3 regions of the Streptomyces sp. NPDC107538 genome follow, and region 2 is predicted to be linked to each of the others. Evidence: riboswitches for the same ligand, from Rfam matches in the RefSeq annotation. Region 2 holds a riboswitch; each other region holds the start of a gene.

Region 1 (9,883 bases), on a different contig from region 2:
CTGATATCCGCCCCGGGATGCGTTCGATCATGGTGGGCCGAAGATCAGGGGCGTCTCGGGGGTCGACCCTGATGCCTCGATCGGCCGTGCGTGTGAACATCGATGGCATGCCGGAAGCCGCAGCACTGCCAGTCGACACTCCGCGGCCCCCGCGCAAGCTCTACCGCAGCAGCGACGGACGCTGGCTCGGAGGAGTGGCGCGAGGGCTCGCCGGACATCTCGGCCTGCCGGTGACCTGGGTGCGGCTCGTGTTCGCCGGCCTCTTCCTGGCGGACGGCCTCGGCGCCCTGGTCTACGCGGCGTTCTGGTTCTTCGTCCCGCTCGGCGTGGGAGGCGTCGACAATCAGCGGCCCCCGGCCATCGCCACCGAGACCTCCCCCGACGGCCGCCGCAGACTCGTGGCCCGCAAGCCCGACCGCGGTCAGATAGTCGCCCTCCTGCTCATGGTCGTCGTGGCCATGGTCTTCGTCGGCAATGTGAACCTGGGGGAGGGCGCCAGGGCGTATCTCTGGCCGACCGTGCTCGTCGCGGCCGGTGTCGCCCTGGTCTGGCGGCAGGCGGACAACGCGCGGCGGGCCCGCTGGGCGGAGGTCGGCCGGCGTCGGCGCACGATCACGCTGCTCCGCTCCGTGGCCGGTGTCCTGCTGGTCACCGCGGGAGTCTCCGGGATATTCGTTCTGCAGGGCTCGGCCGCCCACCTCGGCTCGGTGCTGCAGGCCGCGCTCGCCGTCATCGTGGGTATAGCGCTGCTGGCAGGCCCGTACCTCGTCCGCATGACCCAGGACCTCTCCGAGGAGCGCCTGATGCGTATCCGCGCCCAGGAGCGCGCGGAGGTCGCGGCCCATGTCCACGACTCGGTGCTGCACACGCTGACTCTGATACAGCGCAACGCGGACAGCCCGAACGAGGTCCGCCGCCTCGCCCGCGCCCAGGAGCGCGACCTGCGGAACTGGCTGTACAAACCCGAGGGCACAGGAAAGGACGAGGCCGATGAGCCCGACACGCTCGCCGAGGCCGTGCGGCGGAACGCGGCGGAGGTCGAGGACAAGCACGGCGTCCCCATAGAAGTGGTCGTCGTCGGCGACTGCCCCCTCGACGAAGGACTGACCGCGCAGATGCAGGCCGCGCGCGAGGCGATGGTGAACGCCGCCAAGTACGGTGGCGAGGGCGGCGCCGTGCAGGTCTTCGCCGAGGTCGAGGGAAGGACGGTCTTCGTGTCCGTCCGGGACCGCGGCCCCGGCTTCGACCTCGACGCGATACCCGCCGACCGCATGGGCGTCAGAGAATCGATCATCGGCCGTATGGAGCGCAACGGGGGTACGGCACGGCTCCGCGCCGTACCGGACGGCGGCACGGAGGTCGAGCTGGAGATGGAGAGGGCGGAGACGACGTCATGAGTGACGCGAACGGGGCGAACGACACTGCCGCACAGGGCGGTTCGGGCACGGGCCCGGACGGGGGCCAGGGAGGTCCGGCCGCGCGGGGCACGCGTGCGGCCGAGGGCGGGCCCGACGCATCCGCCACGGCCGGGCCGCCCGCCACGGCCGCAGCCGGAGCTGGGACTGAGGCCGAGGCCGGAGCTGCTCAGCCCGGTGCCGGTGCCGGTGCTGGGGTCGGGGTCTCCGGGCCCGGGCGGCATGTCCGGGTCGTGCTCGTGGACGATCACCGGATGTTCCGCACGGGAGTCCAGGCCGAGATCGGGCAGACGGACCACACGGGGGTGGAGGTCGTCGGGGAGGCGCCCGACGTGGACCAGGCGGTCTCGGTGATCACGAGTACGCGGCCCGAGGTGGTGCTCCTCGATGTGCATCTGCCCGGCGGCGGTGGGGTCGAAGTGCTGCGCCGCTGCTCGGCGTTGATGGCGGACGCCGAGCAGCCCGTGCGGTTCCTCGCCCTGTCCGTGTCGGATGCGGCGGAGGATGTGATCGGTGTGATCCGGGGCGGTGCGCGCGGCTATGTCACCAAGACGATCACCGGCTCGGACCTGGTGAACTCCATCTTCCGCGTTCAGGAGGGCGACGCGGTCTTCTCCCCGCGCCTGGCCGGCTTCGTCCTGGACGCCTTCGCCTCCACCGACGCCCCGCCCGTCGACGAGGATCTCGACCGGCTCACCCAGCGCGAGCGCGAGGTGCTGCGTCTCATCGCCCGCGGCTATGCGTACAAGGAGATCGCCAAGCAGCTCTACATCTCGGTGAAGACGGTGGAGTCCCATGTCTCGGCCGTACTGCGGAAGTTGCAGCTCTCCAACCGGCATGAGCTGACGAGATGGGCGACGGCACGGCGCCTGGTCTGAGGGCAGGGCGGCCGGTCGGGCGCCGCCCCCGCCCGCCCGTCGGTGCGCACCCCCGCCCGGCCCGTGCCGCCCGCGCTCAGGCCGTCCGCTTCAGGCCACCCGCGTCGCCCCCGCGTAGGGCATCTCGTCGAGAGGGGCCACGCGTACCGGGGCCGAAGGGTTCGGGGCGTGGATCATCTGGCCGTTGCCGACGTAGATGCCCACGTGGCTGATGCCGGAGTAGAAGAAGACGAGGTCGCCGGGGCGGAGTTCGGAGCGGGCGACGCGGCGGCCGGCGTCGATCTGGGAGTAGGTGGTGCGGGGGAGGGAGACACCGGCGGCGCGGTAGGCCGCCAGGGTGAGGCCGGAGCAGTCGAAGGCGTTGGGGCCGGTGGCGCCCCAGACGTAGGGGCTGCCGAGCTTGGAGTAGGCGTAGGAGACGGCCGCGGCGGCGCGGGAGTTGGGGGCCTCGGTGGAGGCGGAGACGGGGGAGACCGGGCCGGTGAGGTCGCGGCGGGCCGAGGCTGAGGAGCGCGAGGCGTGCCCGGGGGTGCCGCCCGGGGCGTCGAGCCGTGCGCGGTCCTCGGTGGTGAGCCGGTCGAGCAGCTGACGGGCGTCGGTCAGTTTGGAGGTGACGGTCTTCTTGTGCCGCTTCAGCTCCGTCTGCCGGGTCTTGAGCGTGCCGAGTTCGACGCGGGCGGCGCCGCGCAGCCGTTCGATCTCCAGGAGCTGCTTCCGTACGCTCGCCACGTCGGCCGAGTGCCGGCTGCCGACGCGCTCGGCGAGGGCGGCGCCGTCCAGGTACCGGTCCGGGTCGGCGGAGAGCGCGAGCTGCCAGGAGGGGTCCATGCCCCCGCCGCGGTACTGCGCGGCCGCGACCGAGCCGAGTTCGTCGCGGGACGAGTTGAGCCGGTCGGTGCGGCGGGCGGCCTGGTCGCGCAGCTCTTCGAGGTTCTCCTGGGCCTTGTCGGCCTTCTCCTTCGCGCCGTTGTACTTCTCGGTGGCGACCTCGGCCTCTTGGTAGAGCTTGTCCACCTTCGCCTTGACCTGGTCGGGCGTGAGCTGTGGATCGGCGTGCCCGGTGCCGTCGAAACCGGTCGCGGTCGCCGCGCCCGCGAGGGCGAACGTCGCGGCCGTGCGGACCGTGTGGCCGCCGAGTGAGCGCTGTCTGGGCTTGCGGTGCGCTGCCACGTGGGGTGCGTGTCCTCTCCGTACGACCGCCGTCCGCGGTACGGACATCGTCTGCCCGTACGGACCGCCTGGGGGGAGCGGTGACACGTCCGGCGGCGGCCCGCACAGGGGGAGCGGGACGCCGCCGGACCTTCTCGGCGGGGGTGGCCGACTGCCGCCCCTGGCCCGGGCGGCGGTGGGGAGCCGGTCACCTGAGGGAGGACGCTAAACCTGACTGTGAGGGTCCGGTAACGCGTTGTACGGAAGTGGCGTGCACCGACCGTGAGGTGACCGTATGTGACCGTGATCCCGTCCTGGCGCCGCCGACTTCACGCTGTGCGATGACCGATGCGGTGATTTCGGACCAAGCGGGGGTGTGGCGGTGCTATGCGGCGCATATATGCAAGATCGACAGAGCGTCTCGGCCGCCCCGGTGCCCGGCGGGGCGTGGGCCTCTCATTAGGCTCCGCGCATGGACGTCCTCATCCACATCCTCGTCGCCCTCCACATCATCGGCATCGCCTCGCTCCTGGGCGGTTTCCTCACCCAGATGAAGGCCATGGGGCAGGGCACCGCCCGCTTCGTCCCGGCCATGCTCCACGGCGCCCTCACCATGCTGGTCACCGGCGCCCTCCTCGTCGGCCTCAACCAGGCCGACGACCAGCCCGTGAACAACATCAAGATCGGCGTCAAACTCGCCCTGCTGATCGTGATCCTCGGACTGGTCTACGTGAAGCGGGACGACGAGACGGTGGAGAAGCCGCTGTTCGGACTCGTGGGCGCCCTGACCGTCGCGAACATCTTCATCGCGGTGCTCTGGACCTGACGGACCCGCCCAGCCCAGCCCCGCGCCGACCATCCGCGGCCCCGCCGCTACGCCGGTCGCACCACGCTGTGGATCGACGACTCGCCGTCGTAGAAGACCGACTCCTCGCGGACGTACGTGCCCGGCTTCGGGGCGTGGATCATCATGCCGTTGCCGATGTAGAGGCCGACGTGGCCGATGTTGTCGTAGAAGAAGATCAGGTCGCCGGGCCTGGCGTTCGCCAGGGAGACGGTGGTGCCGCTGTCGACCTGGTCGTAGGTGGTGCGGGGGAGGTCGACGCCGGCGGCCTTCCAGGCGGCCTGGGTGAGGCCGGAACAGTCGTAGGAGCCGGGGCCGGTGGCGCCCCAGACGTACGGCTTGCCGATCTGCGCGCGGGCGAAGGCGAGGGCCTTGGCGGCCTTCGAGGCGTACGTGGAGTCCTCGGCGGTGGCGGCGGTCTCGGTGGTGGTGCCGGTCGACGCCTCCGTGCCGGTGGAGGGCTTCTCCTGGACCGTCCCCTGGGTTCCCTGGGTTCCCTGGGCGCCCTGGGTCCCCTGGGCCGTCTGTGCCGCCGCCTGCTGCCGCGCGAGTTCCTCGGCCTTGCGGTCGGCCTCCTCCTGCTCGCGCTGTTCGATCGCGGCGAGCCGGGCCTTCTCCTCGGCGGTGAGGGTGGAGAGCAGTTCGCGGGCCTCGGCCAGCTTCGCCTGGACCGTGGCCTTGCGGGCCTTGAGGGTCTTCTGCGACTCGGTGAGCTGTTCGAGGCTGTCGCTCGCCTCCTGGCGCTGCTCCGTCGCCTCGGCCTGCTCGGTGACGTATGCGTCGACGGCTTCCTGCTGACGGTCCGTCAACCGGTCCATCAGCTGGTTCTGGTCGAAGTAGGCCTGCGGGTCGTCCGCCAGGAGCAGTGAGGCCTGGTCGGGGGCGGCCGCGCCGTCGCGGTACTGGGCCGCGGCGAACGAACCCAGCTCCTCCCGCGTCTCGTTGAGCTTCTCCTGGCGCTTGGCGACGGTTTCGAGGAGGGTCTCGACCTGCTTCTTCTGCTTGGTCGTCCGCTCCTTGGCCGCGTTGTAGTTCTCGGTCGCCGATCCGGCCTTGCGGTAGAGGTCGTCGACCTTCTTCTCGACTTCCTCCAGGCTCGGCTTGTCGTCGGTCGAGGGCGAGGCCGCGGCCGTCTGCGAGAGCAGGGCCACGGAGGTGAGTGCGGCGGTGGCGAGGGCGGGGGTGCGGATGCCCGCGCGCGTCCGGCCGGCCGGACGCGGCTTGCGGTGCGGCGCCATGGTTCGGCGTCTCCTTCCGTTGTCCGCCTACCGAGTTAGCTGTCGGGTTCGGGCGCAAGCTTCGGAAGGTTTGCCCTACGACCCTTGCCGCGTGCGGCGGTCGGGCCGATTCACCCCGGAGGTCGGTGGGTCCCCGGCTCCGGCGCCCACGTAAGGCGTACCGGACTCGGCGGAGGCCGTGCGGCCCGGCGACGTTCGCCGGTTGGGTCGTACGGTCCTAGGGAAGAAGCTAGCCAACTCGTGTGGCCCGTGTGAAGGTTGATGTTCGATATGCCCGATACGTTTTCGTGACCTTAGCCTCTTCGGCGCGACAGGCGGTAGGCTCGATCGCTCACCGTCGTACGGCGGTCGCGGTGCGTGGCGGATGTGGACTTCCCGGGGCGGCCTCTCGCTGTCAGTGGGGGCGCCTAGACTCGGAGAGCGATGAGCAGCCTCTTTGACGACAGCTTCCTGGCGGACCTCCAGGCCCCCCGCGGCCACGCGGAGGAGCCCCCGCCGCCGCCCGAGGACGATCACGTACCGGAGCCGCTTCCGGACGATCTGTTCGGCGGGAAGTTCGACGCGCCCCCGGACCGGGACGCGTACTACCGCGACGGCGCCCCCCGCCCCGCGATCGACGCGGCGGCGCTCCTGGACGGGCTGAACGACAACCAGCGCGCGGCCGTGGTCCACGCGGGCTCGCCCCTGCTCATCGTGGCCGGCGCCGGCTCCGGCAAGACCCGGGTGCTCACCCACCGCATCGCCCATCTGCTCGGCGAGCGGCGGGTCCATCCCGGCCAGATCCTCGCGATCACCTTCACCAACAAGGCCGCCGGCGAGATGAAGGAGCGCGTCGAGCAGCTCGTCGGACCGCGCGCCCACGCCATGTGGGTCATGACCTTCCACAGCGCCTGCGTACGGATCCTGCGGCGGGAGAGCAAGAAGCTCGGCTTCACCTCCTCCTTCTCGATCTACGACGCCGCCGACAGCAAGCGGCTGATGGCGCTCGTCTGCCGTGATCTGGACCTCGACCCCAAGCGCTTCCCGCCCAAGTCCTTCAGCGCCAAGATCTCGAACCTGAAGAACGAGCTGATCGACGAGGAGGACTTCGCCGCGCAGGCCGCCGACGGCTTCGAGAAGACCCTCGCCCAGGCCTATGCGATGTACCAGTCGCGCCTCCGCGAGGCGAACGCGCTGGACTTCGACGACCTGATCATGACGACGGTCAATCTGCTGCGCGCCTTCCCGGACGTCGCCGAGCACTACCGCCGCCGCTTCCGGCATGTCCTGGTCGACGAGTACCAGGACACCAACCACGCCCAGTACGCCCTGGTCAGAGAGCTGGTCGGCACCTCCGAGCACCCCGTCGACGTACCGCCCAACGAGTGGGACGTACCGCCCGCCGAACTCTGTGTCGTGGGTGACGCCGACCAGTCGATCTACGCCTTCCGCGGCGCGACGATCCGCAACATCCTCCAGTTCGAGGAGGACTACCCGGACGCGACGACGATCCTGCTGGAGCAGAACTACCGCTCCACGCAGACGATCCTCTCCGCGGCCAACGCGGTCATCGAGCGCAACGAGTCCCGCCGCCCGAAGAACCTGTGGACCAACGCGGGCGCGGGCGCGCGGATCACCGGCTATGTCGCCGACACCGAGCACGACGAGGCCCAGTTCGTGGCCGACGAGATAGACCGGCTGACGGACGCGGGCGACGCGAAGGCCGGAGATGTCGCGGTCTTCTATCGGACGAACGCCCAGTCCCGAGTCTTCGAAGAGGTGTTCATCCGCGTCGGCCTGCCCTACAAGGTCGTCGGCGGTGTCCGCTTCTACGAGCGCAAGGAGGTCCGGGACGTCCTCGCCTATCTGCGCGTTCTCGCCAACCCGGAGGACTCCGTCCCGCTGCGCCGTATCCTCAATGTGCCCAAGCGCGGTATCGGCGACCGCGCCGAGGCGATGATCGACGCCCTCTCGCAGCGCGAGAAGATCAGCTTCCCGCAGGCCCTGAAGCGCGTCGACGAGGCGTACGGCATGGCGGCCCGGTCGACGAACGCGGTCAAGCGGTTCAACACGCTGATGGAGGACCTGCGGACCGTCGTCGAGTCCGGGGCCGGACCGGCGACCGTCCTGGAGGCGGTCCTCGAACGCACCGGCTATCTCGCCGAGTTGCAGGCCTCCACCGACCCCCAGGACGAGACCCGGATCGAGAACCTCCAGGAACTCGCCGCCGTCGCCCTGGAGTTCGAGCAGGAGGCCGGGGCCGCGGAAGGCGAGACCGAGGGCGACGCGCCGGCCGCGGCACCCGCCGGCCTCGCCGCCTTCCTGGAGCGGGTGGCGCTGGTCGCCGACTCCGACCAGATCCCGGACGAAGAGGAGGACGGCTCGGGCGTCATCACGCTCATGACCCTCCACACCGCCAAGGGCCTGGAGTTCCCGGTGGTCTTCCTCACCGGCATGGAGGACGGCGTCTTCCCGCACATGCGCGCCCTCGGCCAGACCAAGGAGCTGGAGGAGGAGCGCCGTCTCGCGTACGTGGGCATCACCCGTGCCCGTGAACGGCTCTACCTCACCCGGTCGTCGCTGCGCAGCGCCTGGGGCCAGCCCTCGTACAACCCGCCCTCCCGGTTCCTGGAGGAGATCCCGGCCACCCATCTGGAGTGGAAGCGCACCGGTGCCTCCGCGCCGGTGTCCTCGGGCCCGGCCGCCGGGATCGTGTCCTCGCTGTCCTCGTCCCGCTCCCGTTCCTCGGCCTCCGGCGCGTCCGGCTTCGCGACCCGCCGCGGTGACGAGAAGCCGGTGGTCTCGCTCGCGGTGGGCGACCGCGTCACCCATGACCAGTTCGGCCTCGGCACGGTCGTCGGGGTCGGGGGCGCGGGCGCCAACGCGGAGGCGACGATCGACTTCGGCGACGCCAAGCCGAAGCGGTTGCTGCTGCGGTACGCGCCGGTGGAGAAGCTGTAGCCGACGGTCCGCCGGTGAGGTGACATGACTCGGGCCCCTGCTGAGCAGGGGCCCGGTCTTTGGTTTTGTGTCCGTCGCGGTTACGTCGGGTCCAGCCCGTGGCTGCGCAGCCACGGCAGGGGGTCGATCGCGGAGCCGCCCGCCGGGTGGACCTCGAAGTGCAGGTGCGGGCCGGTCGAGTTGCCCGAGTTGCCCGAGTAGGCGATGGTGTCGCCGGCCTTGACGGTCGTACCGGAGGCGACCTTGTACGTGGAGAGGTGGCAGTACCAGGTCTCGGTGCCGTCCTTGGCGGTCACGATGACCATGTTGCCGTAGGCGCTGTTCCACTGGGTGCGTACGGTGCCGTCGGTCGCGGCCATCACCGGGGTGCCGTAAGTGACCGGGAAGTCTATGCCGGTGTGCAGGGACATCCAGTTGACGCCGGACTGTCCGTAGTACGCGCTGAGTCCGTGGCGGGCGACCGGCAGGGCGAACTTCGGCCGCAGGCGCTCCTTGCGGGCCGCCTCGGCGGCCGCCTTCTTCTGCTCCAGCTCCTGCTGGGCCTTGAGGTCGATGCGCTCCTGCGTCCGGCTGGCCCGGTCCGCGAAGTCGTCGGCCTCGGCGGAGAGGCTCTCCAGCTGGGTGTCGAGCTGGTTGTTGGCCATGGACGGCTTCACGGCGGTGGCGTCCGACTTGACGGACGCCGTCGTCTCCGTGTCGTCCGAGGTGGCGCCGACCGAGGCCGCCGCGATGCCCGCGACCCCCATGACACAGGCCGAGGGAACGGCCACGGTCAGCAGGGCGGAACGTTTGGCCGGAGCCTTCCGGCGGGACCGCGATGCCGCGCGGGTGGCCGCCCGGCCGGGGCTCGCGCCGCCGGCGGTGGCCGGGGTGACCTCCTCCTCGCCGTCGAGGAGAACGGCGCCGCGGTCCGCGTCGCCGTTCTCGAACTCGCCGTCCGCGGGGAGGTGTTCGTCCTGGTCGTACGGGGCGATCTGCTCGAAGGTGGCGGTCGCCTGCTGGTGGAAGTCCGCGGCCTCGGCCGACAGGTCCACGCCCGACAGGTCCACCATGACGGTCTGCGGGTGCTCGTGCGCGTCGCCGCCGTGCTCGTCAGCCGCCGGGGTGCCGTCGCTGTTCCACTGCGTGGCGTCGAACGCGCCCGTGTCGAAGTGCTGGGTGCCGATCCACTGCTGGGTCTGGTCGGACGAACCCAACTGGCCCGACTCGTCGGACTGTTCGGCCTGCAGCCAGCCGCTCGCGTCCCACTGTCCGCTCGCGTCCGGCCCCGTCGACTGCGTCGGGACCTGGGAGAGGTGCTCGTAACCGGCCGACCAGGACGTCGTGTCGTAGCCGCCCGTGTCGTACGCGGCCTGGTGCTGCGCGGCGTACGAGTCGTAGTTCGGCGTCTGATGGCTGCCCGTCGACCACTGGGAGGCG
Region 2 (9,883 bases):
CGCACCCCAGGGCATGTTCGAAGACCTGGGCCTGAAGTACGTCGGCCCGATCGACGGACACGACACCAAGGCCGTCGAGTCCGCGCTGCGCCGCGCCAAGCGCTTCCACGGGCCCGTCCTGGTGCACTGCCTGACGCAGAAAGGCCGGGGGTACGAGCCGGCGCTCGCCAACGAGGAGGACCACTTCCACACCGTCGGTGTGATGGACCCGCTGACCTGCGAGCCGCTCACCCCGTCCGGTGGCCCGTCCTGGACGTCGGTCTTCGGCGACGAGATCGTACGCATCGGCGACGAGCGCGAGGACGTCGTGGCGATCACGGCGGCCATGCTGCACCCGGTGGGGCTCGGCAGGTTCGCGGAGAAGTTCCCCGACCGGGTGTGGGACGTCGGTATCGCCGAGCAGCACGCGGCCGTCTCTGCGGCGGGGCTCGCCACGGGTGGGCTGCATCCGGTCGTGGCGGTCTACGCGACCTTCCTCAACCGGGCCTTCGACCAGCTGCTGATGGATGTGGCGCTGCACCGGTGCGGGGTCACCTTCGTCCTGGACCGGGCCGGGGTGACCGGCGTCGACGGTGCCTCGCACAACGGCATGTGGGACCTGTCCGTCCTCCAGGTCGTGCCGGGGCTGCGGATCGCCGCGCCGCGCGACGCCGAGCAGTTGCGGACGCAGCTGCGGGAGGCGGTCGCCGTGGACGACGCGCCGACGCTGATCCGGTTCCCGAAGGAGTCGGTCGGACCCGAGATCCCGGCCGTGGACCGGGTGGGCGGTATGGACGTCCTGCACCGTTCCCCGGCCGCGGGGGCCTCGGGCGGCCCGGCGGTGCTGCTGGTCGCCGTCGGGGTGATGGCGTCGGTGTGCCTCCAGGCCGCCGAGCTGCTGGAGAGCCGGGGCATCGGCTGCACCGTCGTCGACCCGCGCTGGGTCAAGCCGGTCGACCCGGCGCTGCCGTGGCTCGCCGCCGACCACCGGCTGGTGGCCGTCGTGGAGGACAACAGCCGTGCGGCCGGGGTCGGTTCGGCCGTCGCCCTCGCCCTGGGGGACGCCGAGGTCGACGTGCCCGTACGGCGGTTCGGGATCCCGGAGCAGTTCCTCGCGCACGCCAAGCGTGGGGAGGTGCTGGCGGACATAGGTCTGACGCCGGTCGAGATCGCCGGGCGGATCAGCGCCTCGCTGGCCGCCCGGGACGACTTCGCGACGGGGGACCCGAAGGGGGATCTGAAGAGGGATCTGAAGGGGGATCTGTCAGAGGCCGAGCCCGCCGAGGAGAAACCGTAGATGACCACCGTGGAACCCGCCGTCGGCACCGGGGGGACCGGGGAGTTCGACCTCGGCAGACTCCTCGCCGAGCGCGGCGCCGAGCGCTACGAACTCCACGCCCGGCACCTCAACCACCAACTCCCGCGCATGCTGCACACCATCGGCTTCGACAAGGTGTACGAGCGGGCCGAGGGCGCGTACTTCTGGGACGCGGACGGCAACGACTACCTGGACATGCTCGCCGGGTTCGGGGTGATGGGGCTCGGCCGCCACCACCCCGTGGTCCGCAAGGCACTGCACGACGTCCTCGACGCGCAGCTCGCCGACCTGACCCGCTTCGACTGCCAGCCGCTGCCCGGACTGCTCGCCGAGAAGCTGCTCGCCCACAGTCCGCACCTGGACCGGGTGTTCTTCGGCAACAGCGGCACCGAGGCCGTCGAGACCGCGCTGAAGTTCGCCCGGTACGCCACCGGCAGACCCCGCGTCCTCTACTGCGACCACGCCTTCCACGGGCTCACCACCGGCTCGCTCTCGGTGAACGGCGAGGACGGCTTCCGGGACGGCTTCGCCCCGCTGCTGCCCGACACGGCCGTACCGCTCGGTGATCTCGACGCCCTGGCGAGGGAGTTGAAGAAGGGAGATGTCGCCGCACTGGTCGTCGAGCCCATCCAGGGCAAGGGGGTGCACGAGGCGCCGCCCGGCTATCTGCGCGCCGCCCAGGAGCTGCTGCACCGACACAAGGCGCTGCTGATCGTCGACGAGGTGCAGACCGGGCTCGGGCGGACCGGGGACTTCTACGCCTACCAGCACGAGGACGGCGTCGAACCCGACCTGGTGTGTGTGGCGAAGGCGCTCTCCGGCGGCTATGTCCCGGTCGGCGCGACCCTCGGCAAGGAGTGGATCTTCAAGAAGGTCTACTCGTCCATGGACCGCGTCCTCGTCCACTCGGCGAGCTTCGGCTCCAACGCCCAGGCCATGGCAGCCGGGCTCGCCGTCCTGTCGGTGATGGAGAACGAGCGGATCGTGGCGGGGGCGCGGGCCACGGGGGAGCTGCTGAAGAGCCGGCTCACGGCGCTGATCGACAAGTACGAGCTGCTCAGTGACGTGCGCGGCCGGGGGCTGATGATCGGCATCGAGTTCGGCCGCCCCACGTCGCTGAAACTGCGCGGCCGTTGGGCGATGCTCCAGGCGGCCCGCAAGGGGCTCTTCGCGCAGATGGTCGTCGTCCCGCTGCTGCAACGGCACCGCATCCTCACCCAGGTCTCCGGCGACCATCTGGAGGTGATCAAGCTGATTCCGCCGCTGGTCGTCGGGGAGCGGGAGGTGGACCGCTTCGTGACGGCCTTCACGGAGGTGATGGACGACGCGCACAGCGGGGGCGGGCTGATGTGGGACTTCGGGAAGACGCTGGTGAAGCAGGCGGTGGCCAACCGGTAGAGGGGCCCACCGGGCCCACGGCTGGGCGGGGGCACGGGCGGTTTTGCCTCTGAGGCAAGGAATTTGCCGCAGAGGCAAAGCTGCGGCTGAATGGAGGGCATGAGCCCCTCCGAGGGTACGCACCCTCCCGAGCCCGCCGAACCCTCCCAGTCCTCTCAGCCCTCCCCGACCTCTCAGTCCTCCCAGTCCGCCGAGCCTTCGGCGGATCAGGCGGCGCTGCCCGCCGTCGCCCCGCAACTGCGGGCCCTGCGCCAGCGGGCCTCCCTCACCCTGGAGGCCGCGGCCCGCGCCGCCTCGCTGTCGCCCGCCCATCTCTCCCGGCTGGAGACCGGGCAGCGGCAGCCCTCGCTGCCGATGCTGCTCGCGCTGGCCCGCGTCTACGGTACGACCGTCTCGGAGCTGCTCGGTGAGACCGTCGCCGAGCGGGACGCCGTGCTGCGCGCGCCCGACATGGAACCCACGCGGGCCGGTGGCTGGACGTACTGGCAGGCGGGCGCGTCCGGGCGCGGGATGCAGGCGCTGCGCGTCCATGTGCCGCACGGTTCGCAGGGCGACATCGTGCGGGTGCACCCCGGTGAGGAGTGGCTCTACGTCCTCAAGGGGCGGCTGCGGCTGCGCCTCGGGGACGCCGCGCATCTGCTGGCGCCCGGGGACAGCGCGCACTTTGACTCGCTGACCCCGCACCGCATCGCGGCCGCCGACCACGACGGCGCCGATCTCCTGTTCGTCCACACCCTGCTGCAGAGCCCGACCGCGGCGCTGTGCCTCGGGCCGATCACCCCCGGAGAGACCCCATGACCGACCTGGAAGAGAAGTTCCCCCGCGCCCTGTGGGTGCGGCTCATCATCTACATCGCGGTCGGCCATGTCTTCGCGGCCTTCATCTATCTGCTGTTCGAGCTGGGAGCCAAGCAGTAGCGGTGGGCCGGTCGTCGGTCGTCGGCCGCGGGCTAGTCGAGGAGGCGCTCGCGCAGGCGCTCCCGGGTTTCCGGGGTGAGCTTCAGGCCCTGCTCCAGGTAGGTGTCCACATCGCCCCAGGTCTCGTCGATGGTGTCGAAGGCCGCCTGGAGGTACTCGGCGCGGGCGTCGAAGAGGGGGCTGAGCAGCTCCATGACCTCCGGGGAGTAGGCGCTCGCGGCGCTGCTGCTGCGGTGCACCTTGTAGCGGCGGTGCTTGGCGTTCGACTCCAGATAGTCGGCGATGATGGCCTCGCGCTCCACGCCCAGGGCGAGGAGGGTGATCGCGACGGAGAGGCCCGCGCGGTCCTTGCCCGCCGCACAGTGCATCAGCGCCGGCACGCTGTCCTCGGCCAGCGCGTGCAGCACCCGGGAGTGCTCGGCCGTGCGGTCCTTGATGATCCGCCGGTAGGAGGCGATCATCCGGCCGGCTCCCTTGCCGTCGTCCAACAGCGCCCGCAGCTGGTCCAGGTCGCCGTCGCGGACCATCTTCCAGAACTCGGCGCCGTCCGCCGGGTCGCTCAGCGGCAGGTTCACATTGAGCACGCCGGGCAGCTCGACGTCCGGGCCCTCCAGCTTCTGGTCGGCCGCGTTGCGGAAGTCGAAGACCGTGTGCAGGCCCAGGGAGTCCAGGAACGCGGCGTCCTCGTCGGTCGCGTGCGCCAGGTGGCCACTGCGGAACAGCACTCCGTGACGCACCCGGCGGCCGTCCACGGTCGGCAGACCGCCCACGTCCCGGAAATTGCGCACTCCGGTCAGCTCCGGCTCGGTCGACGGGATCTGCTGCGTCACGGGGGCTCCCTCCCATCCGGCCGCCGGCGCCGAGCGCAGACGGGCACGCACTCGACATCGAGGCGCGCACTCGACGATACGACATGGGTGCGTACGCCAATGAGTTGTCCACAGGCGGGTGCGAGAGGTCCGCAGAAGTTGTCCACAGGCGCTCGGCCGACGCGGCGGCGGTTGTCCACAGGCGCCGCCGAGCGTCCGTGACGACCTGCGATGATGTCGAAGCCCGATCGCACCTGTTCGAATCTGTGGGGTCTTGATGTTGGAAATCGGCGCAGACGGCCGGACCTGGCTTCTCACCGGGCCCAGGAGCAGTTATGCCCTGCGGCTCACGGAGAACGACGAACTGCTGCACCTGCACTGGGGTCCCCGGATCGCCCTCGCCGACGCCGAGGAGCTGGCCGCCCGGCAGCAGTTGCCGTACTGGCCGTTCGAGGCCCCGGTCGACGGTCACGAGGAGTACCCCGTCGAGGGCGGCCCCCGCTTCACCCGTCCCGCGCTCTCCGTGCGCACGGACGAGCGGCGCGGCACCGAGTGGACCTTCCAGGGGCACGAGGCCGAGGGCGACGAGCTGCGGCTGCGGTTCGGCGACGACGGACTCGGGATCACCCTGCACTACCGGATGCGCGACGACGTGGTCGAGCGCTGGGTGACCCTCGCCAACGAAGGGCCGGCGGTGGAGCTGCTGCGGGCCGACTCGGCGACCTGGACGCTGCCGCCGCTCTCGGAGGAGTCCTGGCGCCTCTCCCAGCTGCACGGGCGGTGGGCGGCGGAGTCCCGGCTCGTGCGCGGCGACCTGACCTACGGCGAGAAGGTCATCGGCAGCCGGCGCGGCCACACCGGGCACCAGCACCTGCCCTGGGTCGCCCTGGACACCGACGCCACCGAGGAGCGCGGCGAGGTGTACGGCTGCGCCCTGGGCTGGTCGGGGTCCTGGCGGATCGCGGTCGCCCAACTCCCGGACGCGCGCGTGCAGATCACCGGCGGCGCCGGATACGACGAGTCCGGACTGCTGCGGCTGGACACGGGGGAGACGTTCACCACGCCCGTCTTCGCCGGCCTGTGGAGCGACGGCGGCTTCGGCGGGGCCAGCCGCGCCTGGCACGCCTACCAGCGGACGTACGTCATCCCGGACGCGGACCAGGACCGGCCGGTGCTCTTCAACTCCTGGGAGGCCACCGAGTTCGACATCTCCGAGGACCAGCAGGGGACGCTGGCGCGGGCGGCGGCGGCCATCGGGGTCGAGCTGTTCGTGGTGGACGACGGCTGGTTCGGGAACCGTACGAGCGACCGCGCCGGGCTCGGCGACTGGGCGCCCAATCCGGACCGCTTCCCCAAGGGGCTCAAGCCGCTCGCCGACTATGTGCACGCCCTCGGGATGCAGTTCGGTATCTGGGTCGAGCCGGAAATGGTCAATCCGGACAGCGAGCTGTACCGGGCGCACCCCGAATGGGCACAGTTCCAACCGGGACGAAAGCGGACGGAGCTGCGCAATCAGCTCGTTCTCAATCTCGCCCGCGAGGACGTCCAGGAATACCTCTGGGAGCGGCTGGACGCACTGCTCTCCAGCGCGCCGATCGACTATGTGAAGTGGGACTTCAACCGCTGCTTCACCGATGCCGGCTGGCCCGGTGAGCCGTATCCGCAGAAGCTGTGGGTCGAGCATGTGCGTGCCTTCTACGCCCTGCTGGACCGGCTGCGGGCCGCGCACCCGGGGGTGGCCTTCGAGTCGTGCTCGGGCGGCGGCGGCCGGATCGACCTCGGGGTGATGGCGCGGACGGACCAGGTGTGGACCTCCGACAACACCGACCCGCTGGACCGGCTCGCCATCCAGCACGGCTTCAGCCAGATCCACCCGGCCCGGGCCATGGCCGCCTGGGTCACCGACAGCCCGAACAACCAGCTCAACGGCCGGGTCAGCTCGCTGCGGTTCCGGTTCGTCAGCGCCATGGCCGGGGTGCTCGGCGTCGGCGGTGACCTCACCGAGTGGACCGAGGAGGAGCTGGCCGAGGCGCGCGGCTGGGTCGAGCTGTACAAGGAGATCCGGCCGGTCGTGCAGCGTGGTGATCTCTACCGGCTGCGGCCCCCGGCGGGCGGGCTGAGCGCCGTGCAGTACGTCCACGGGGACGAGGTCGTGGTCCTCGCCTGGCTCCAGGCCCAGCACTACGGCGAGCCGCTCGGCCCGCTCCGGCTGCGCGGACTCGACCCGGAAGGCAGGTATGAATGCCGCGAAACGGGCGAAGTGTACCGAGGGGCGGTGCTGTTGCATCACGGGGTGCGGACGGGGCTGCGTGGTGACTTTGATGCGGCAGTTATCCGCCTGCGTCGCACTTGAGTGAACTGTCCGAAATGCAGCCGTAATTCCAACAAGCCCTGGAATAAAGCCTACTGGTCCGTAGGGGCGTGAGCAGCGTCATATTCGTGACGTTCCGCTGTCGTCATGTGCACGTAATTCGTGGGCTTTTCCAGGGCGGTTGATAAATGTCCAAGACCGGTCTTTTACGGAGCGTGATCGTGGATTGATGTAAGGATCAGGGAGGAAGACGCACAGGAAGTCCCAATGGTTGTCTCTGTGGGCACAAGTCGCTTACGTTCGGCGTCAATCCGGACGGACGCCCAATCCTGCCGCCGACCGGAGCCGCGTACCGACCCGATCCACGGCAGGAGCGGGGGACCCACAGGAATCACCGCCTGTTCCGGTTCCCGGAACGGCTAGGGGTAAAGCCGTGCGCAAGCACGGCCGGACATCTCCAGTCCGCACCCGACAGCTCACCTCGCAGGCGCCGGAGAGGAATTCGCCATGCCCGCGAAGGGTAAGCACCGCCGTCCGAAGTCCCAGCGTTTCACCCGCTCGATCGCCGCCGCCGGGACCGGTGGCGCGGCGCTCGCGCTGCCCCTGATCGGAGCCGCCGGCGCCCACGCCGCGACCCCGGCTGCCGCCGTGTCCGGGGTGTCCGAGAAGACGGCCACCCTCACCGCCGAGAAGGCCGCGGCTGAGGCGGGCGCGCGGATCGAGCAGGCCGAGAAGGCCGCGCAGGCGGAGAAGAGCACCACCAAGAAGGCGGCGACCAAGACCTACTCGGTCAAGGTCGGCGACTACCTCGCGAAGATCGCGGACGAGCAGGACGTCGAGGGCGGCTGGAAGCAGCTGTACTCGGACAACCGCACCGCGATCGGCTCCGACCCGTCGCTCATCCACCCGGGACTCAAGCTCAGCATCGGCGGCCAGGCCGCCTCGGGCGGTTCGTCGCAGTCGTCGAAGCCGCAGCTGTCGCAGTCCTCGAAGGCCGCCGAGTCCTCCGAGTCCTCGAAGTCGTCCACGTCCTCCGGCTCGGCGAAGCAGGAGTCGAAGGACACCCAGGCGTCGACCTCCACGTCGAGCAACCAGTCCTCGTCGTCCAGCGGCGCCGGCTTCAGCGTGCCGATCCAGGGCGCCACCGTCGGCACCGCGTACAAGACCGCCGGCAGCATGTGGTCCAGCGGCTACCACACGGGCGTCGACTTCGTGGCCCCGACCGGGACCAGCCTCAAGGCCGTCGGCGCGGGCACCGTCGTCTCCGCCGGCTGGGGCGGCGCGTACGGCAACCAGGTCGTCATCAAGCTCGCCGACGGCTACTACGCCCAGTACGCCCACCTGTCCTCGCTCTCGGTCTCCGCGGGCCAGTCCGTGACCGGCGGCCAGCAGATCGGCCTCTCCGGCGCCACCGGCAACGTCACCGGGCCGCACCTCCACTTCGAGATCCGGACCAGCCCGAACTACGGCTCGGACATCGACCCGCTGGCCTACCTCCGCTCGAAGGGCGTCAGCGTCTGACGGCATCTCCGTCCGCCGTACACGCCGCAGGCCGGTTCCCGTAATCGGGGGCCGGCTTTCGGCGTTTTCCGACCGCCGTGGTCCTTGTCGTCGTGTTGCGGTCCCGTGGCACGGCCGAGAGGGGTCTCGACAGTGCCGCCCGACACGGGAAGAGTGATCCTTGTAAGCGCTTTCTGCCCGTGCGAAGGAGCGTCATGACCACCCGTAGAGCTTTCGGAGTCCTCGCGGCCGGTGCCGCTCTCGCGGCGCTCGCCCCGGCGGGCACCGCGTCCGCGCACACGCCCCGGCGGCGCGGCCGGCTGATCGCCGCCGACGACTTCCGGCACGGGCTCGGGCAGTGGGCCGTGGAGTTGGAGCGGGGCGGCGCCGTCACGGCCGCGCGCGGTGTGCTGGAGGTCGATGTGCCGGCCGGGGCCACGGTCTGGTTCAGGCGGAGGCTGGAGGGGCCGTACGCCGTCGAGTACACGGCCACACCCGTCTCGGCGGGCGGGGCCAACGACCGGGTCTCCGACCTCAACAACTTCTGGAACGCCGTCGATGTGCGCTCGCCCGGTGATCTCTTCGCCACTCCGCGCGGCGGCGCACTCGCCGAGTACGACTATCTGAAGACGTATTACGTCGGATACGGGGCCAACACCAATACGACGACGCGGTTGCGCCGGTATGTGGGTGAGGCGGGTGTGCGGCCGTTGATCTACGACTACACCGAGCCGTTGCTCGTCGCGAACGAGCCGAACCGCGTGCGGATCGTCTCCGACGGGTCGACGGTGCGGTGGTGGAACAACGGGCGGCTCGTGTTCGACTACGTCGACCCGGCGCCGTACACGGGTGGGCACTTCGGGTTCCGGACCACGTGGAGCCACTTCCGGATCGAGGACTTCCGGGTGTGGAGGACGGGCGGGCGACACTGATGGCCTGGTGTATTCCGGCTTGACCAACACTTGACGCGTGGTCTATCTCACCGACCGTCAAGCCCTTATTACGGTCGCGTAGGTCACATCGGAAGGTGAATCATGGGCCGATGTGGCAGACGATTCGAATGACAGCAGAGCGATGATCGGGTCGTACGTGGCGCTGGGGGACAGCTTCTCCGAGGGCGTCGGCGACCCCGGGCCCGATGGGCGGTTCGTCGGCTGGGCCGACCGGTTCGCGGTGCTTCTCGCGGACCGGGTGCCCGAGGGCGACTTCGACTACACCAACCTGGCCGTGCGGGGGAAGCTCCTCGACCAGATCGTGGAGGACCAGGTGCCCCGGGCCCTGGAACTCGCGCCGGACCTCGTCTCCTTCTGTGCGGGCGGCAACGACATCATCCGTCCCGGCACCGATCCCGACGAGGTCGCCGAGCGGTTCGAGCGGGCCGTGGTCCGGCTCACCTCGGCCGTCGGCACGGTCATGGTGACCACCGGGTTCGACACCCGTGACGTGCCGGTGCTGAGGCATCTGCGGGGCAAGATCGCCACGTACAACCTGCATGTACGGGCCATCGCCGACCGGTACGGGTGTCCCGTGCTGGACCTGTGGTCGCTCAAGACCGTGCAGGACCGCCGGGCCTGGGATCTGGACCGGCTGCATCTGTCGCCGGAGGGGCACACGCGGGTCGCGCTGCGGGCCGGGCAGGTGCTGGGTGTCG
Region 3 (9,883 bases), on a different contig from region 2:
GAAGGCCCTCGGCGAGAACCCCGCGATCAAGGTCCAGAGCGGCCAGGACCTCTCCGACGACATCGCGAAGATGTTCACGCTGATGCTGAACATGCTCTACGGCCTGCTGGCCATGGCCGTGATCGTCGCCGTCCTCGGGGTCATCAACACCCTGGCCATGTCGGTGTTCGAGCGTTCGCAGGAGATCGGCATGCTCCGCGCGATCGGTCTCGACCGGCGCGGCATCAAGCGGATGGTCCGGCTGGAGTCCCTGGTCATCTCGCTCTTCGGCGGCGTCCTCGGCATCGGCCTCGGCGTCTTCTTCGGCTGGGCCGCCGGCGAACTCATCGCCAGCCGGATGCCGACGTACGAACTGGTCATCCCCTGGGCCCGGATGGCCGTCTTCCTCCTGCTCGCCGCCACGGTCGGCATCCTGGCCGCCCTGTGGCCGGCCCGCCGCGCGGCGAAGCTGAACATGCTGGCGGCGATCAAGTCGGAGTAGCCGCGGCGGCGGAGGCGTATGCGAGGAGTACGGGGGCGTGTGCATGGCCGCACACGCCCCCGTACGGGCGTTCAGGCCCCCCAGGTCCGGGCCCGCAGCGGGAGGCCCGACGCACCCCCTTCCGGGGGCCGTACGGCCAGGACCTGGTTGACGCCGAGGCTGTTGCGTTCGAAGCCGAGCGCGGAGGCGGCCATGTAGAGGCGCCAGACGCGGGCGCGGCCGGGTCCGGCGAGGGCGACCGCCTGAGCCCACCGGGCTTCGAGGTTGGTGACCCAGGCGCGCAGGGTGAGGGCGTAGTGCTCGCGCAGCGACTCCACGTCGCGGACCTCGAACCCGGCGCGTTCGAGCTGGGTGACGGTGGTGCCGATCGGGGCGAGTTCACCGTCCGGGAAGACGTACGCGTCGATGAAGCCGTCGACGGCGTACGTGCTCTCGTCGCGCTGCGGGCGCCGGGAGATCTGGTGGTTGAGCAGCCGTCCGCCGGGGGCGAGCAGCCGGTACAGGTCCTCGGCGTACGCCAAGTACTTGTCGGCGCCGACGTGTTCGGCCATCCCGATGGAGGAGATCGCGTCGTACGGCCCGTCGCCGACGTCGCGGTAGTCCTGGACACGGATCTCCACGCGGTCGGTCAGACCCTCCTCGGCGACGCGTTTACGGGCGTACGCGGCCTGCTCCTGGGAGAGGGTCACACCGACGACGCGGACGCCGTACTCCCGGGCGGCGTGCACGGCCATCGAGCCCCAGCCGCAGCCGACGTCGAGGAGCCGGGCGCCCGGGGTCAGGCCGAGTTTGCGGCAGACCAGGTCGAGCTTGTCGTGCTGGGCGGCTTCGAGGTCGGCGGTGCCGTCGGCGGCGGGCCAGTAGGCGCAGGAGTACACCATCGACGGGCCGAGGACGGTCTCGTAGAAGTCGTTGCCCACGTCGTAGTGGTGGCTGACGGCCCGTCTGTCGGTGCGCCGGGTGTGCCGGTGGCGGCTACGGACCTCCTCGCGGGGCGGCTCGGGCGGGACGAGGACGGCCGGTCCGGCCAGCTTCAGCAGGTCCCTGACGGCCGCCCGTACGTCCGGGTCGCGCAGGGCGTCGGTGAGGCTCCGGGCGTCCTCGTCCCGCTCCCACACATGGCCGGCGATCAGGTCCAGTACGGCGTACAGGTCCCCCTCGACCCCGAGGTCACCGGCGACCCAGGCGCGGGCGAGGCCCAGCTCGCCGGGCTTCCACAGCAGCCGGCGCAGGGCCCTGCGGTTCCGTACCACCAGCGCGGGGGCCTCCGGCGGGCCGGCCTCCGAACCGTCCCAGGCCCGCAGCCGGAGCGGGAGCGGGGCCCCCGACACCTGCTCGAACAGGGTCTTCAGCCGCGACGCGGCGTCCTGCATGGCGCACACCTCCGTGACAAGAGATCCCGGAATGTCCAACGCCATACGTAATCACCTGCGGGGCCCAGCCGTATTCCCCGTGCGAGGTGTGTTGTTCGAGTGCGGGTGAGTGGGGGCTGGCCGCGCAGTTCCCCGCGCCCCTGAAAGCCCAGGCCCCGGCGGCCCTGAAAGGCGACCGGCGGTGGGTCTGAAAAGCAGCGGGCGCAGCCCCTGCTTTTCAGGGGCGCGGGGAACTGCGCGAGAAGCCCCACGCACCCGCACCCGAACAACACACCGAACCCCCCGCGCACGCCGAAGGGCCCCCCGCACCACGGATGGCGGAGGGCCCTTCGGATGGATCAGCGGGTCAGGAGGCCTTGGCCTTTTCCCCGGCCGAGCTCGCGGCAGCGACCGGCGCCGGCTTGGCCGCCTCGTAGAACTCCTCGCGGGGAGTCTCGATGGCGCCCAGGGAGACGACCTCGCGCTTGAGGAACATCGCGAGGGTCCAGTCGGCGAAGACGCGGATCTTGCGGTTCCAGGTCGGCATGGCCAGCCCGTGGTAGCCACGGTGCATGTACCACGCCAGGCGGCCCTTGAGCTTGATCTTCATCTTGCCCATGACGATCATCGCGACGCCCTTGTGGAGGCCGAGGCCCGCCACCGCACCCTTGTTGGAGTGCGCGTACTCCTTCTGCGGGAAGCCCCGCATACCGGAGACCACGTTGTCGCCGAGGACCTTCGCCTGACGCAGCGCGTGCTGCGCGTTCGGCGGGCACCAGGCGTTCTCGACGCCGGCCTTGCGGGCGGCGACGTCCGGGACCTGCGCGTTGTCGCCGGCGGCCCAGATGTAGTCGGTGCCGGTGACCTGGAGGGTCGGCGAGGCGTCCACGTGACCGCGGGGGCCGAGCGGAAGGCCGTAGCGCGAGAGGACCGGGTTCGGCTTGACGCCGGCGGTCCAGACGATCGTGTTGGAGTCGACCTCCAGGCCGTTCTTCAGCACGACGTGGCCGTCGACGCAGGAGTCCATGGAGGTGTTGAGGTAGACCTCGACCCCACGGCCCTCCAGGTGCTCCTTGCCGTAGCTGCCGAGCTTCGGGCCGACCTCGGGGAGGATCTTGTCGGCGGCGTCGACGAGCACGAAGCGCATGTCCTCACGGGACACGTTCTTGTAGTACTTCGCGGCGTCGCGCGCCATGTCCTCGACCTCGCCGATCGTCTCGGCGCCGGCGAAGCCACCGCCCACGAAGACGAAGGTCAACGCCTTGCGGCGGACGTCCTCGTCGGTCGTGGAGTCGGCCTTGTCGAGCTGCTCAAGGACGTGGTTGCGCAGGCCGATGGCCTCCTCGATGCCCTTCATACCGATGCCCTGTTCGGCGAGGCCGGGGATCGGGAAGGTGCGGGAGACCGCGCCGAGCGCGATCACCAGGTAGTCGAAGGGCAGCTCGTACGCCTCGCCGACCAGCGGGGCGATCGTGGCGACCTTGCGGTCCTGGTCGATGGTGGTGACCCGACCGGTGAGAACCTCCGCCTTCGGCAGCACGCGTCGCAGCGGGACGACGACATGCCGGGGGGAGATGCTGCCGGCGGCGGCTTCGGGGAGGAAGGGCTGGTAGGTCATGTACGACCGGGGGTCGACGACCGTGACGGTCGCCTCTCCGTAGCGCATCTTCTTGAGGATGCGCCGAGCTGCGTACAGGCCTACGTACCCACCGCCTACTACGAGGATCCTGGGACGCTCCGTGGTGCTCATGCCATCGAGTATGTACCCGCCATACGGGGGTCGCTCGTGCGCCCCTTCACAAGCTTCTTCACACCCTCTGCTACACTGCGCGACCCCTTTGACCGGACCCACACCTCACCAGGGAACCAGCCGGGGGGTTTGACCGTTGTCAAGGCCGCGTGAACTGCCGTTCCGGCCTCTTGAGGGCCCTGGACCACCCTCCGGTTTCACACGGACGAGACCCCCGCGAAAACCCTTCGGGGACGCCCTGTTGACTTCCCGGAGCCCCGGAACGCTCTGCGGAGCCTCAAAACATCGCTCAACAGGGGCGATTCTCTTGTGAAGAACTTCACGAAGTTTCTCGACGCGGGGTCGGCGAGAGGTGCCGGAGCGCCCCTCGGACGCGCTCATACGTTATCCGAACAGCTCAAGCGAGGCTACCGACGAGTAGTTAACACTTGCTCACAAGCGCCCGCGGGCCGCCGGGAGGACCCCCGGCAGCCACCCGCGAGCTACGCCATGGACCAGGCGATGCCGTCCAGAATGTCGTGTTCGCTCACCACGACCTCCGCCGCCCCGATCCGCTCCATGATCGAGAGGAGCACGAGGGCCCCGGCGGCGATCACGTCCACCCGGCCCGGGTGCATCGACGGGACCGCCTCCCGCTCGGCGTGGGTGGAGCGCAGCAGCCACTCGGTGATCTCGCGGACCTTGTCGTGGGAGATCCGGGAGTGGTGGATGGCCACCGAGTCGTACGCGGGCAGGCCCTGGGCGATCGAGGACAGGGTGGTGACCGATCCGGCGAGCCCGACCAGGGTGTGCGCCTCGCGCAGCGGCACGCTCCGCTCGGCGAGGTCGAGCGCGGCCTCGATGTCGGCGCGGATCGCCGCGATCTGCTCCGGCGCGGGCGGGTCGACGACCACGCCGTCCCGGACGAGGTGCCGCTCGGTCAGCCGGACGCAGCCGATGTCCACGGAACGGGCGGCGCGCACGTGGTCGTCGCCGACGACGAACTCGGTGGAGCCGCCGCCGATGTCCACGACCAGATACGGCCGGGTCAGGTCGGTGCGCCCGGTCAGCTCCTTGGTGGCGCCGGTGAAGGAGAACTCGGCCTCCTGGTCACCGGAGATCACCTCGGGCTCGACGCCGAGGATGTCGAACACCCCACGCACGAACTCGTCCCGGTTCTCGGCGTCGCGGGAGGCGGAGGTGGCGACGAAGCGGACCCGCTCGGCGCCCAGTTCCTTGATGACGGCCGCGTACTCCCGGCAGGCCGCGAAGGTCCGCTGCAGCGCCTCGGGGGCCAGTCTGCCCGTACGGTCGACGCCCTGGCCGAGCCGGACGATGGTCATCCGCCGGTCCAGCTCGACGAGTTCACCGGTGGCCGGGTCCGCGTCGGCGACGAGGAGCCGGATGGAGTTCGTACCGCAGTCGACGGCGGCGACCCGGGTCACCGGGCGTCCTCCTGCCCGGTCTTCTCGGGCGCCGACGCCGGCACCACGCACGGGCCCTTGGCCCACCACTCCGGCAGCATCGCGATCGCCTCGTCGCCCAGCGGGTTGACGCCGGGGCCGGCGGCCAGCGAGTGGCCGACGAGGACGTGCAGGCACTTCACCCGGTCCGGCATGCCGCCCGCGCTGGGAAAGCCCTCCAGGACCTCGATCTCGTCGCGGCGGGCGATGTAGTCCTCGTGCGCGGCCCGGTAGGCGGCGGCCAGTTCGGGGTCCGTCGCCAGGCGTTCCGTCATCTCCTTCATCACGCCGTTCGCCTCCAGCGTGCCGATCGCGGAGGCGGCGCGCGGGCACGTCAGGTAGTACGTCGTGGGGAAGGGCGTCCCGTCCGGCAGGCGCGGCGCCGTCTCGACGACGTCCGGCTGTCCGCAGGGGCAGCGGTGCGCGATCGCGCGCAGCCCGCGCGGCGGGCGGCCCAACTGCTGCTGGAAGGCCTCGACATCGGCGTCGGTCGGCTCGGTGCGCTCGGTGGGCGGCGGAGGGGTCTGCATAACCTGCTACTCAAGTCCTCGGTGTGGCTGATCGGTTCACGGTCACGGGGTGACGGTCACGGCCTGACGGTCACGGGGTGACCGTTCGGCTGTCGGCGGCGTCGGCCTTGTCGACCCCGTCCCAGACATTGGTGTACCAGGGACGGTCGGCCGCCCCCTGCGTCGTACGGGACTGCTTCGCCGCGTCCGGGTCGATCATGGTGTAGCCGGTCTCGCCCGGCATCACATAGTGCAGCCGCTCCCGGATGCGCTGCTCGGCGTACGCGTCGTCCTGCCAGCGCGCCTTGAGGTCGCGCAACTCCTCGACGCGCTCGCGCGCCTCCTGGCGCTCCCGCCGTACGTCGGCGATCTCGGCGCGCTGGGAGACGTACTGCCTTATGGGATAGGCGAGCGCCACGATCATCGAGCAGAGGACGAGGGCGAGCAGCGCGGCCCGGCCGGTCAGCCGGGAGCGGCGGACCTGGCGCTTGGCCTGGGAGCGGTAGACCCGGGCGGCCGTCTGCTCACCGAGCACCTTCAGCCGGGTCGCGGTGGAGAAACGGTCCCGGTCCCGGTCCTTCACGGCCATGTCCCGCTTCCCCTTCCGCCTCTGCCTGTCTCCTGCGCGCATGTGCGTACGTCCCCGCACACGGTACGGGACCGAGTACGGGGACGTACGTACGACGCTTCCTACTTGCCGACCGCCGGGAGTCAGCCCTTGAAGCGGGGGAAGGCGCTGCGGCCGGCGTAGACCGCGGCGTCGTCGAGGATCTCCTCGATGCGCAGCAGTTGGTTGTACTTGGCGACGCGGTCCGAGCGGGCCGGGGCGCCGGTCTTGATCTGACCGCAGTTCACGGCGACGGCGAGGTCGGCGATGGTGACGTCCTCGGTCTCGCCGGAGCGGTGGGACATCATGCACTTGAAGCCGTTGCGCTGGGCCATCTCGACGGCGTCCAGGGTCTCGGTCAGCGAGCCGATCTGGTTGACCTTGACGAGCAGGGCGTTGGCCGAGCCCTCCTCGATGCCGCGGGCGAGACGCTCGGGGTTGGTGACGAAGAGGTCGTCGCCGACGATCTGGACCTTGTCGCCGAGCTTCTCGGTGATGGTGTTCCAGCCGGCCCAGTCGTCCTCGAACAGCGGGTCCTCGATGGAGACGAGCGGGTAGGCCGCGACGAGGTCGGCGTAGTACTCCGTCATCTCGGCGGCGGAGCGCTCCTTGCCCTCGAAGGTGTAGACGCCGTCCTTGTAGAACTCGGAGGCGGCGACGTCGAGGGCGAGGGCGATCTGCTCGCCGGGGGTGTAACCGGCCTCCTTGATGGCCTCGATGATGAGGTCGAGGGCGGCGCGGTTGGACTCCAGGTTCGGGGCGAAGCCGCCCTCGTCGCCGAGGCCCGTGGACAGGCCCTTGGTCTTCAGCACCTTCTTGAGGGTGTGGTAGACCTCGGCGCCCCAGCGCAGGGCCTCGGAGAAGGACTCCGCGCCGATCGGGGCGATCATGAACTCCTGGATGTCCACGTTGGAGTCGGCGTGCGAGCCGCCGTTCAGGATGTTCATCATCGGAACGGGCAGCAGGTGCGCGTTCGGGCCGCCCAGGTAGCGGAAGAGCGGGAGGTCGCTGGCCTCGGAGGCGGCGTGGGCGACGGCGAGGGAGACGCCGAGGATGGCGTTGGCGCCGAGGGAGCCCTTGTTGTCGGTGGCGTCCAGGTCGAACATCGCCTGGTCGATCAGGCGCTGCTCGGTGGCGTCGTAGCCGACGAGCTCCGGGCCGATCTGCTCGATGACCGCGAGGACGGCCTTCTCGACGCCCTTGCCGAGGTAGCGGTTCGGGTCACCGTCACGCAGCTCGATGGCCTCGAAGGCACCGGTGGAGGCGCCGGACGGAACGGCGGCACGACCCGTGCTGCCGTCGTCGAGGCCGACCTCGACCTCGACGGTGGGGTTGCCTCGCGAGTCGAGGATTTCCCGGGCTACGACGACGTCGATGGACGGCACGAGCATCTCCTTCATGGAATGTGACGCTGAAAGTGCGGGGCCCGCGGGCCTTGCGACTAGAGCCTAACCGCCCCCGGGCCGTCGGCAGCCGACCGACCGTCCCGTGGACAGACAGACGGTACCCATTGTTTCAGTCCGGAACAAAGGGGGGGTGGGCGAGAAAGTGAACAGAACAAAGAAAAGCCCCGCCCCGGTGCGTACGGGGGAATGCGCACCGAGGCGGGGAGCCCGTGGGGACGGGGGGACGGCCCTCACGAGGTCTTCACTATGGAGGACACGGATGTGAGCGGGCTGTGGTTCAGCTGGGGAGCGGCCGGATTTTTCGGCCCAGCCTGACCCGTCCCACCGGGCTGCGACGGGTCAGCTCAGGTGGAGCTGCTGGCCCGGGAAGATGAAGTCGGCGTCGTCGATGATGTCCTTGTTCAGCTCGAAGAGCTTCTCCCAGCCACCCTTGACGTTCTCCTTCTCGGCGATGGCGCTGAGGGTGTCGCCCTTGACGACCTTGTACTCGCCGTCGCCCTTCTTGACCTTCTTGCCGGTCGGGGTCTCGACGGTGGCGCGCTCGGAGGAGCGGGAGGCGCGGGTGTCCTCGGTGCTCTTCTGAGTGCTCTCCTGGGTGCTCTTCTGCGTGTTCTGCTGCGTGGAGGAGCCGGAGTTCGAGTTGCCGCTGGAGGCGGCGGCGCCGTCGTACGAGGCGCTGGACAGGCCGGTGCCGCAGACCGGCCAGGCACCCTTGCCCTGGCCCGCGAGGACCTTCTCGGCGACCGCGATCTGCTGGGCCTTGCTCGCCTGGTCGGCGGTGGAGGCGTACTGCGTACCGCCGTAGGCGGCCCAGGTGGAGGCGGAGAACTGCAGGCCGCCGTAGTAGCCGTTGCCGGTGTTGATGGACCAGTTGCCGCCGGACTCGCACTGGGCGACGGTGTCCCACTCGGAGGCGGTGGCGGCGGAGGCGCTGCCGGCGGCCATCAGCGGGGCGGCGATGGCGGCGGCGCCGGTGACACCGGCGACGGCGATGGCGCGAGCGGCCTTGGACGGGCGACGGTGCTTGCCCTTGCTGGAGAACAGCATGGAGAGATCCCCTCACCGACGCCTGCGAGGTGAGCTGTCGGGTTCGGGCCGGTTGAGTTGCCCGGCCGCGGGACGCTCGCCTTTCGGCTCGCATCACGCGGCTTCACCCCGAGCCGGTCCAGCGTGAACCGCTGGGCCCGGCACTTACCTTGGGTCCCCCGCTCCTGCCTACGGCGCTTGACGCGACGACTGTTCCCTCACGGCCGTTGGCAGGATTCGGCGTACGACCGCAGGGGCCCGCTGTGGCGAGCGGTCACGACCGTAAACAGGTGATTGCCCGAATTTCAAAGACGATCACGGGGTCTGTGATTCATCTCCCACATAGATCAAAACGGGCATTCAGGTGCGAACCATGACCTGAACTGTCGCTACTTTTCGCCCGTTTCGGCACCGACTTCGAGGGTCTGACCGGGAAGGATAAGGTCCGGGTCAGTTCCGACCGTGTCCTCGTTCTCCGCGTACAGCCCGCGCCACCCGCCGTCCAGGCCGAGCGAGTTCACGATGCCCGTCAGACTGTCGCCCGCCTGGACGGTGTACGCGCCGTCGACGGCCTCGCGCGCCGCGTCGGCGCCGCGGGAGGCGTGGCGGCCGGAGGACTTGGAGTCGGCGGAGCGGGAGTCGTCGCCGGCCGCGTCCGTGCCGGTGCCGGTGCCGGTCTCTGTGCCGGCTTCGGAGCTCTCGTCGGCGCTGGCGCCACGGTGGCGGCCGGTGCCGCCGTCACTGTCGTCGGCGGTCGAAGAGCTGTCGTTCTGTGACGACTTGCCCGAGTTCGTTCCGGTTTCGACCTTGATGGAACCGTCAGAGCCCTCGGCGCCCTCGGCGTTCGCGCTGGAGTCGGTCGAATCGGCCGAATCGGCCGACGCGTCCGCATCGGTGGACTTGGCCGAGTCGGTTCCGTCGGCCTTGCCGGTCTTGTCGGTCTCGCCGGTCTTGCCGCTTTCGTCGGCCGAGGGGGACGAATCGGAAGTACCGGAGGTACCTGCGGTGTCGGACCCGTCGGACGAACCGTCCGCCTTCGTCGAGCCGTCGGTCACGCCCGTGTCCACGTCGGCGGAACCGGAGTCGCCGCCGAGATTGTGGAGCAGTCCGCAGGTGGCCCAGACGCCGACGCCCTGGTCGGCGAGCGCCTTCTCGGCGACCGCGATCTGCTGGGAGCGGCTGGCCTGGTCGGCGGTCGTCGCGTAGTCGAGACCGCCGTACTTCTCCCAGTTGGCCTGGGTCAACTGGAGGCCGCCGTAGCGTCCGTTCCCGGTGTCCGCGCTCCATGAGCCGCCGCTCTCGCACTCCGC

What was found. A riboswitch is a leader RNA that binds a small molecule or an ion and turns the genes downstream of it on or off. The one in region 2 is predicted to bind cyclic di-AMP.
Region 1: another riboswitch for cyclic di-AMP. It lies ahead of ACZ7MG_RS08765 (C40 family peptidase); the one in region 2 lies ahead of ACZ7MG_RS22555 (M23 family metallopeptidase).
Region 3: another riboswitch for cyclic di-AMP. It lies ahead of ACZ7MG_RS18820 (transglycosylase family protein); the one in region 2 lies ahead of ACZ7MG_RS22555 (M23 family metallopeptidase).

The regions. Positions count from the first base shown of each region.
Region 1 is NZ_JBVKAY010000002.1:653,249-663,131, reverse strand. It holds gene ACZ7MG_RS08785 (ATP-binding protein) at 72-1,397, shown strand; gene ACZ7MG_RS08780 (LuxR C-terminal-related transcriptional regulator) at 1,394-2,293, shown strand; gene ACZ7MG_RS08775 (C40 family peptidase) at 2,384-3,463, opposite strand; gene ACZ7MG_RS08770 (hypothetical protein) at 3,915-4,268, shown strand; gene ACZ7MG_RS08765 (C40 family peptidase) at 4,316-5,524, opposite strand; cyclic di-AMP (ydaO/yuaA leader) riboswitch at 5,534-5,706, opposite strand; gene pcrA (DNA helicase PcrA) at 5,948-8,464, shown strand; gene ACZ7MG_RS08755 (M23 family metallopeptidase) at 8,545-9,883, opposite strand, start outside.
Region 2 is NZ_JBVKAY010000006.1:176,382-186,264, reverse strand. It holds gene dxs (1-deoxy-D-xylulose-5-phosphate synthase) at 1-1,276, shown strand, start outside; gene ACZ7MG_RS22580 (aspartate aminotransferase family protein) at 1,277-2,695, shown strand; gene ACZ7MG_RS22575 (helix-turn-helix domain-containing protein) at 2,795-3,493, shown strand; gene ACZ7MG_RS22570 (DUF6126 family protein) at 3,490-3,612, shown strand; gene ACZ7MG_RS22565 (tyrosine-protein phosphatase) at 3,645-4,442, opposite strand; gene ACZ7MG_RS22560 (alpha-galactosidase) at 4,699-6,774, shown strand; cyclic di-AMP (ydaO/yuaA leader) riboswitch at 7,077-7,235, shown strand; gene ACZ7MG_RS22555 (M23 family metallopeptidase) at 7,240-8,253, shown strand; gene ACZ7MG_RS22550 (DUF6250 domain-containing protein) at 8,448-9,164, shown strand; gene ACZ7MG_RS22545 (SGNH/GDSL hydrolase family protein) at 9,307-9,883, shown strand, end outside.
Region 3 is NZ_JBVKAY010000005.1:87,130-97,012, forward strand. It holds gene ACZ7MG_RS18785 (ABC transporter permease) at 1-481, shown strand, start outside; gene ACZ7MG_RS18790 (class I SAM-dependent methyltransferase) at 553-1,854, opposite strand; gene ACZ7MG_RS18795 (NAD(P)/FAD-dependent oxidoreductase) at 2,201-3,583, opposite strand; gene ACZ7MG_RS18800 (Ppx/GppA phosphatase family protein) at 4,066-5,007, opposite strand; gene ACZ7MG_RS18805 (DUF501 domain-containing protein) at 5,004-5,555, opposite strand; gene ACZ7MG_RS18810 (FtsB family cell division protein) at 5,626-6,123, opposite strand; gene eno (phosphopyruvate hydratase) at 6,246-7,526, opposite strand; gene ACZ7MG_RS18820 (transglycosylase family protein) at 7,887-8,594, opposite strand; cyclic di-AMP (ydaO/yuaA leader) riboswitch at 8,599-8,780, opposite strand; gene ACZ7MG_RS18825 (LysM peptidoglycan-binding domain-containing protein) at 8,963-9,883, opposite strand, start outside.